DNA from 2 places in the Amycolatopsis sp. NPDC051045 genome. Region 1 is predicted to be linked to the other one. Evidence: riboswitches for the same ligand, from Rfam matches in the RefSeq annotation. Region 1 holds a riboswitch; the other holds the start of a gene.

What was found. Region 1 has a riboswitch for S-adenosylhomocysteine ahead of ahcY (adenosylhomocysteinase). Riboswitches for the same ligand answer to the same signal wherever they lie in the genome.
Region 2: linked by a shared signal. The riboswitch ahead of metH (methionine synthase) and the one ahead of ahcY (adenosylhomocysteinase) in region 1 are both predicted to bind S-adenosylhomocysteine.

What each region holds. Positions count from the first base shown of each region.
Region 1 covers NZ_JBFBCC010000024.1:58,542-62,955, forward strand. Annotated here, with positions in the region: gene AB0M80_RS36940 (TetR/AcrR family transcriptional regulator) at 1-82, opposite strand, end outside; gene AB0M80_RS36945 (diiron oxygenase) at 171-1,061, shown strand; gene AB0M80_RS36950 (hypothetical protein) at 1,119-1,823, shown strand; gene AB0M80_RS36955 (GNAT family N-acetyltransferase) at 1,820-2,305, shown strand; S-adenosyl-L-homocysteine riboswitch at 2,337-2,414, shown strand; gene ahcY (adenosylhomocysteinase) at 2,491-3,951, shown strand; gene AB0M80_RS36965 (hypothetical protein) at 4,073-4,228, shown strand; gene AB0M80_RS36970 (cation transporter) at 4,259-4,414, opposite strand, start outside.
Region 2 covers NZ_JBFBCC010000016.1:120,883-125,296, reverse strand. Annotated here, with positions in the region: gene metH (methionine synthase) at 1-1,752, opposite strand, end outside; S-adenosyl-L-homocysteine riboswitch at 1,767-1,845, opposite strand; gene AB0M80_RS32045 (TIGR03619 family F420-dependent LLM class oxidoreductase) at 2,147-3,013, shown strand; gene AB0M80_RS32040 (sugar porter family MFS transporter) at 3,062-4,414, opposite strand, start outside.

The DNA of each region.
Region 1 (4,414 bases):
CCAGTGCGGCGTCGACGAACTCGGCGCGCCGCCGCTCCTGCTGGCCCGCCCAGCGCGTCGCCCGTCCGTCGACCTTGGTCACGGCGGAAGCCTACTCAGGACCGGCCGGGCCGTGTACGCTCCCGGAAGTAACTAGTACAACGTGTACCCCCTACTTTCCGGAGGCCGCCATGGGCGTCGAGGCCCAGGACCGGGACGTCACCGCGGCTCGACTGCTCAAGAGCTCCGCGAAGAACTCCTACGACCCGTACGTCGACATCGACTGGGACGCGCCGCTCGCCGAAGGCAAGGCGTACATGCCGCTCGAACGCGTCTCCCTCTACGGCACGGACCTGTGGGCCCGGCTCACGCCGGAGCAGCGCATCGAGCTGTCCAAGCACGAGATCGCCAGCATCATGAGCGTCGGCCTGTGGTTCGAGATCGTCCTGATGCACCTGCTCGCCCGGTACGTCTTCGACCTCGACGCGCGGACCGAGCACGCGCAGTACGCGCTCACCGAGATCGGCGACGAGACGCGGCACTCGGTGATGTTCGCCCGCACCGCCGAGCGGCTCGGCGTCCCGCGCTACGGCGTCCCGAAGGTGGTGCACCGCGCCGCGAAGGTGTTCGGCGCGACCGCCGCCGGGCCGTCGATGTTCGCCAGCGTGCTGGTCGCGGAGGAGAGCACCGACCGGCTGCAGCGGTCGATGATGGACGACGACGGCATCCAGCCGCTGATCCGCTCGGTCAACCGCATCCACGTCGTCGAGGAGGCCCGGCACGTCCGGTTCGCCAAGGAGGAGGTGCTGCGGGAGACGCCGAAGCTGTCGAAGGCGGCGCTGCAGCGCCACCGGCTGCGGACCGCACTGGTCGCGTTCGGCGTCATCGACAGCATGGTCGACCCGCGGATCTACCGCAGCGTCGGGATCGACCCCCGCGAGGGCCGCGCCGCCGCGCTGGCGAACCCGCACTTCCACGAAACCCGCCGCTGGATGGCGGAGAAGATCGTGCCGTTCCTGCGCGACGCGGGGCTGATCGGCGGCCGCTCCGAAGGCATCTGGCGGCACGCGCACCTGGTCTGACCCGCTGACCGCAAAATTCCCTTTCCGCGGCGTTGCGGACTGCGCCACGATGGCCTGGTGACCGCCGACCCCCCGCCGGGCTTCTCACCGGACGTCCCGCCCGGACCCGCGCCCGGGCAACCGGCACAGATCCCGGCGCCTCGCCGCTCGCTCCTCTCCCGGCCGGCCGTGACGGGCCTGCTCGGCGTCCTGATCGGCGCACTCCTGGTCGGCGTGCCCTGGCTGGTGCTGACACTGCTCGTCGACGCGCCGAGCGGGCGGGCGCTCTCCGCGCCACCCCAGCTCGGCGGCTTGAGCCGGGCCCAGGAGGCGATCGCGAAGCTCGACAAGGTCAAGGGGCAGCCCATGATCGCCCGCATCGCAAAGACCGACCGGGAGACCGCGGCCCGCGTATCGGTGGCCTACGGCGGGGCGGGCGCGATCGCCCAGCAGTACCAGGACGCCCGGCTGCAACGCGCGTTCCAGCTGGTCGCCGTGCGCGCGTCCTCCCCCGAGCTCGTCGCGCCGTACGAGGACACCGAGGCACTCGGGCTGGCCGCGCCGAGCACCGAACTCGTGCGCGTCGGCGCCGTGCAGTGCCTGCGGTACAACGGTTCCACGCCCGCCGGGTCGGCGCCGGACCCCGAGCGGTCCTTCGTCACGAACTGCCAGCGCACCGGCCCGGCCCTGACCGTCACCCTGCGGAGCATCAGCTCCGAAGGCAACCGGGACCCGCGGGAGCTCGCCGGGATCGTCGAACAGGCCTGGCGGGAGCTCGCGTGACGATCACCATCAGGACGGCCCGCGCCGAGGACGAAGCCGCGCTCGCCAAGATCGACGAGCGCACCTGGACCTCCGTGGTGTCCCCCGCTCCCCCGCCTTCGCCCGGCACGCCGTTCTTCGACGACGACACGCGGCCCGAGGACTTCCTCGTCGCGGAGCACGACGGCGTGGTCGCCGGGTACGTGCGGCTCGCCGAGGGGTTCGGCATCCCCGCCCACCGGCACGTGCGGGTGATCGGCGGCCTCGCGGTGGACCCGGACCGGCAGCGGCTCGGCATCGCGCAGCGGCTCGTCGACGCCGCCGTGGCCGAGGCGCGGCAGCGCGGCGCCCGCAAGGTGACGCTGCGCGTGCTGGGGCACAACACCGGCGCCCGCCGGGTCTACGAGCGCTGCGGGTTCGTCGTGGAAGGCGTGCTGCGGGGCGAATTCCGCATCGACGGCGCGGACGTCGACGACGTTCTCATGGCCCACCCGCTCGCTTGACAGCGTCGCGCCGGCTTTGCCATCCTGGTCCCGGGCCGAGAGGCGCTGCGACGGAGATCTTTTCCGCCACGCTCGGCCCGGACCACGACTCCAAGGGCGCCTCCCGCGAGGGAGGTGCCTTTCTCTGTCCGCACGGACTTCTGCCTCCCGAGCGCATCCCGACGAACTCCGGAGTGCACCGAAGCATGAGTGAGAAACTGCAGACCCGCAATGGCCTCGACTTCGCCGTCGCCGACCTCGCGCTGGCCGAAGCCGGCCGCACCCAGCTGCGGCTGGCCGAGCACGAGATGCCCGGCCTGATGGCGACCCGCCGCGAGTACGCCGCCGCGCAGCCGCTGAAGGGCGCCCGCATCGCCGGGTCGCTGCACATGACGGTGCAGACGGCCGTGCTCATCGAGACCCTGGTGGCGCTCGGCGCGCAGGTGCGCTGGGTGTCCTGCAACATCTTCTCCACCCAGGACGAAGCCGCCGCCGCGGTCGTCGTCGGCCCGGAGGGCTCGGTGGACGCCCCGGCGGGCACCTCGGTGTTCGCGTGGAAGGGCGAGACGCTCGAAGAGTACTGGTGGTGCACCGACCGGCTCTTCGCCTTCCCCGGCGGCCAGGCCCCGAACATGATCCTCGACGACGGGGGCGACGCCACGCTGCTCGTCCACAACGGAGTCCGGTTCGAGGCGGCGGGCGCGGTGCCGCAACCGTCCGAAGAGGACCCGGAAGAATACCGGATCGTCCTGGAGACCCTGCGCGCGAGCGTGGCGGCCGACGGCGACCGCTTCACCCGGATGGCCAAGGAGATCCGCGGCGTCACCGAGGAGACGACCAACGGCGTCAAGCGGCTCTACAAGCTCGCCAAGGACGGCGAGCTGCTCTTCCCCGCGATGAACGTCAACGACTCGGTGACGAAGTCCAAGTTCGACAACAAGTACGGCATCCGGCACTCCCTTGTGGACGGCCTGAACCGGGCCACCGACGTGATGATCGGCGGCAAGCGCGTGGTCGTCTGCGGCTACGGCGACGTCGGCAAGGGCGCGGTGGAGGCGCTGCGCGGCCAGGGCGCCCGGGTTTCGGTCACCGAGATCGACCCGATCTGCGCGCTGCAGGCGGCGATGGACGGGCTCGACGTCGTCGAACTCGACGACATGGTCGCCGTCGCCGACATCTTCATCACCACCACCGGGAACTTCGGCATCATCTCCGCCGCCCAGATGAGCCGCATGAAGCACAACGCGATCGTGGCCAACGTCGGTCACTTCGACAACGAGAGCGACATCGCCGGGCTGGCGAAACTCCCCGGGGTCACGAAGAACGAGATCAAGCCGCAGGTGCACGAGTGGACGTTCCCGGACGGCCACGCGATCATCGTGCTGTCCGAAGGGCGGCTGATGAACCTGGGCAACGCGACCGGGCACCCGTCGTTCGTGATGTCGAACTCCTTCACCAACCAGGCGATCGCGCAGATCGAGCTGTTCACCAAGCCCGGCGAGTACGCCACCGAGGTTCACCGGCTGCCGAAGCACCTGGACGAGAAGGTGGCCCACCTGCACCTCGACGCCCTCGGTGTGAAACTCACCAAGCTCACGAAGGAGCAGGCGGAGTACATCGGGGTCGACGTCGAAGGCCCGTACAAGCTCGATCACTACCGGTACTGATCCAAGATTGCTCCATTCGCCGTAGTTTGGTTTATCGGCAAACTGGCCATCCTCCGGTCGAGAGCGCATCCGCCCGGACGGCACGGAGCCGGGCCGGGTCTCATGCGAAGGAGTGTGTCAAGTGATCATTCTCGGTGTGATTTTGCTCGTCATCGGGTTCATCGTGGGCATCCCGGTGCTGTACACCATCGGTATCATTCTCGCGGTGGCCGGCGTGGCACTGGCCATCTTGGGCGGCACCGGCCGCCGGATCGGTGGCCGCGCGCACTGGTACTGATCCCGGGACTCCGCCGCGGCCTGGCGCGCGTCAGCAGCAATGCTGGCCGCGCCAGGCCGTTCGGCCTTCTTTCACCGCCACCCCGGCGATCGCGAGCGCGACGGCCGGGTCGGCCCACCACCAGCCGAACAGGGTGTTGAGCAGCAACCCCGCCAGCAGGACCGCGGAAAGGTAAGTGCAGAGCAA
Region 2 (4,414 bases), on a different contig from region 1:
GTAGAACAGGAACGCCGAGTGCATCGCCTCGCGCACGACGTCGTTGCCGCGGAAGGAGAAGGACAGGTTCGAGATGCCGCCGCTGGTCCGCGCACCCGGGCAGCGCTCCTTGATCCGGGGCAGCGCGTCGATGAACGCCTTCGCGTAGCCGTTGTGCTCGGCGATGCCGGTGGCGACGGCGAGGACGTTCGGGTCGAAGATGATGTCCTCGCCCGCGAAGCCCGCCTTCTGCGTCAGCAGGTCGTAGGCGCGGCCGCAGATGTCCACCTTGCGCTCGGCGGTGTCGGCCTGGCCCTGCTCGTCGAAGGCCATCACGACGACGCCGGCGCCGTAGTTCCGGATGATGCGGGCCTGCGCGAGGAAGGGCTCCTCGCCCTCCTTCAGGCTGATCGAGTTGACCACGCCCTTGCCCTGCAGGCAGCGCAGGCCGGCTTCGAGCACGGTCCACTTGGAGCTGTCGACCATCACCGGGATCCGGGCGACCTCGGGCTCGGTGGCGATCAGGTTGAGGAAGGTCGTCATCGCCTCCTCGCTGTCGAGCAGGTCGGCGTCCATGTTGACGTCGAGCAGGTTGGCCCCGCCGCGGACCTGCTCCAGCGCGACGTCGACAGCGCCCTGGTGGTCGCCCGACTCGATCAGCCGGCGGAACCGCTTCGAGCCCGTGACGTTGGTGCGCTCGCCGATCATCACGAACCCGGTGTCGGCGCCGATGCCGAACGGCTCGAGCCCGCTGAACCGGGTGTGGCGGCGCGGCGCGGGCACCTCGCGCGGAGCGACGCCCTTCGCCGCGGCGGCGATCTTCTCGATGTGGGCCGGGGAGGTGCCGCAGCAGCCGCCGACCAGGTTGACCATGCCGTCACGGGCGAAGCCGCCGACCAGGCCGGCGGTCTCCTCGGGCGTTTCGTCGTAGCCGCCGAAGGCGTTCGGGAGCCCGGCGTTGGGGTGGCAGGCGACGTAGGTGTCGGCGATCCGCGAGAGTTCCTCGACGTGGGGGCGCATCTCTTCGGCGCCCAGCGAGCAGTTCACGCCGACGACCAGCGGTTTCGCGTGCTCGACGGAGCTCCAGAACGCCTCGACGGTCTGCCCCGACAGCGTCCGGCCGCTCAGGTCGACGATCGTCACGGAGATCCACAACGGCAGGTGCGGGGCGACCTCGCGCGCCGCGGCGATCGCGGCCTTGCAGTTCAGCGTGTCGAAGATCGTCTCGATCAGCAGCAGGTCCACGCCGCCTTCGGCGAGCCCGGCGATCTGCTCGGCGTAGGAGGCCTTGACCTGGTCGAACGTGACCGCCCGGTAGGCCGGGTCGTCGACCTTGGGCGACAGGCTGAGGGTGACGTTGAGCGGGCCGATCGACCCGGCGACGAACTTGCCGCCGGCTTCGTCGGCGGCCTGGCGGGCCAGCTGCGCGCCGCGGACGTTCATCTCGTGGACGTACGCCTGCAGGCCGTAGTCGGCCTGGCCGATGCTGGTGGCGGTGAAGGTGTTGGTCGTGGTGATGTCCGCGCCCGCGGCCAGGTACTGGCGGTGCACGTCGAGGATGACGTCCGGGCGGGTGAGGTTGAGCAGGTCGGGGTCGCCGGTGACGTCGTGGGTGTGCTCGCCGAAGCGGTCACCGCGGTAGTCGGCCGGGGTCAGCCCGGCACCCTGCAGCATGGTGCCCCAGGCGCCGTCCAGCACCGCCACGCGCTGGTCGAGCAGCTCGCGCAGGCGCGCTGTCGAGTCGGACACCGTGGATTGTCGCGGGGTGTTCACCGGCAGCCTCCCTCGTTGGGGAGGCGCCCTTGGTTGGTCATTCCCGGCCGAGCGTGGCGGACCCGGTGGTCCGTTGCAGCGCCTCTCGGCCTGTGGTCCACGGTATCGGATCCGGGCCCGCGCACGCCATCCCGCCCCGCCGGCGCGTCCACGGATTGGGACACGATCCGTCCACAATGGATTTTCCGCTCCACGTCGCCTCCGTGTCGTGTCCGCTCCCGGGTCCGTCCACGATGCCGCGCCCCGCGGCCGCGCGCTGCTTCCCGCCTGCTCACCGGGGTCGCCTCCACCATCGCTCGAGCGCCGCCCGATGTTACTCTCCGCAATACCGTTGCCACTTTTCGCACTCGCGCGCCACCTTGAAAACTGAAACACGTTCTAATACGCTCCGCGGGTGGACTACGGAATAGTGCTGTTCACCAGCGACCGGGGGATCACTCCGGCGGCCGCGGCACGCGCCGCGGAGGCCGCGGGGTTCTCGACCTTCTACGTCCCGGAGCACACCCACATCCCGGTGAAGCGCGAGTCACCGCACCCGCGCACCGGGGACGCGTCGCTGCCCGACGACCGCTACAGCCGGACCCTCGACCCGTGGGTCGCGCTGGCGACGGCCGCCGCGGTCACCTCGCACATCCGGCTGTCCACAGCGGTGGCCCTGCCGGTCGAGAGCGACCCGATCACCCTCGCCAAGACGATCGCCAGCCTCGACCACCTCTCCGGCGGCCGCGTCACGCTCGGCACCGGGTTCGGCTGGAACGTCGACGAGCTGACCGACCACGGCGTGCCCGGAAATCGGCGCCGCACGGCGCTGCGTGAGTACCTCGAAGCGATGAGTGCACTGTGGACGGAGGAAGAAGCGTCCTACGCCGGCGAGTTCGTCTCGTTCGGACCGAGCTGGGCGTGGCCGAAGCCGATCCAGCCGCACATCCCGGTGCTGCTCGGCGCGGGCCCGACCGAGAAGACGTTCCGCTGGATCGCCCGCCACGCGGACGGCTGGATCACCACGCCGGCCGACACCGACCTCGACGGGCACGTGGCCCTGCTGAAGGACATCTGGGGCGCCGAGGGCCGCGAGGGGGCGCCGCGGATCTGCGCACTGGGCGAGCGGCCGGACCCGGAACGCCTGGCCCACCTGGACTCCCTGGGCGTGACCGAGACGATCTTCGGCCTCCCGGACCGTTCGCCCGAAGACGTGGCAGCCTGGATCGGGCGGCTCGCGGGCAAGCTCGGCCTCGTCGACGCCGCCACCCCCGCCCACTGAACCGGCGGGGCACGGAAACCGTGCCCCGCCGGCGCTCGCCCCCCGGGGTCAGCCCTTGGCCGCGACGCCCTGCCGCGCCCGCAGGTCGAGCTCGATCTGCTCCAGGGAGCGGCCCTTCGTCTCCGGGACCAGCCACTTGGTGAGCACGAACAGCACCACGTTCACCCCGGCGAACAGGAACATCGAACCACCGATGCCGAGGGACTTCGGGTCGGAGATGATCGGGAACACCGCACTCACGATGCCCGTCGCCGACCACAGGACCACGCTGCTGACGCCCATGCCCGTCGCCCGGTACTTCAGCGGGAACACCTCGGACATCATCACCCAGACGACCGCGCCCCAGCCGAGCTCGTACCCGACCAGGTAGAGCACCATCATCACCAGCATCAGGATGCCGCGCGTGCCGGTGTCGTGGACGTTCAGCACCACGAGCCCGGCCGCCACCAGCGTGATCACCATGATGACGTTGCCGATGAGCAGCAGCGGCTTGCGGCCCCAGCGGTCCACCACGAACACGACCCACGCGGTGAACAGGAACTTCGTGACGCCCAGCAGCACGCCGGACAGCAGCGCGGCCTGCGTGGCGAAGCCGAGGCCGATGAGCATCGTCGGGAAGTAGGCGTTGATCGCGTTGACGCCGCTGAACTGCTGGCCGATCGCGAGCAGCAGCGCCACGACGATCATCGGCCGCACGAAGCCGGAGAACAGGTCGCGGATCCGCGGCTTCTCCTCGGTGTCGAGCCGGATGACCTCGTGGATGGTGGCGATCTCCTCGTCGAGGTTCACGGTGTTGCCGTGCGCGCTCGCCAGGACCCGCCGGGCCTCTTCCTCCTGGCCGTTCTTGACCAGCCACCGCGGCGTCTCGGGCAGGAACACCAGCCCGATGAGCAGGATCACCGCGGGCACGATCGCGCCGGCGAACATCCACCGCCAGGCCGAGATCGGCCCGAGCCAGTAGCTCACCAGGAACGCGATCAGGATGCCGAGCACGATGAAGATCTGGTTGAGCGCGCCCATCGCGCCCCGCAACCGCGCCGGGGCCAGCTCGGACAGGTAGGTCGGGACGGTCGAGGAGGACAGCCCGATCCCCAGCCCGATGATCAGGCGCGAGAGCACCAGCAGCGTGAACGTCGGCGAGAAGCTCGCCGCCAGTGTGCCCACGATGACGATGCCCGCGGCGACCATGATCGTGCGGCGGCGGCCGAGTGCGTCGTTGGTGCGGCTGGAGAACAGCGCGCCGACGATGGCACCGACCGACAGGCTGGCGGTGATCACGCCCTTGTCCCAGCTGGTCAGTGTCCACAGCTTCCCGATGAACGGGAGCACCCCGGAGATCACGCCGAGGTCGTAACCGAAGAGGATGCCGCCGAGAGCGCCGAAGAAGTACAAGGTGGTCCG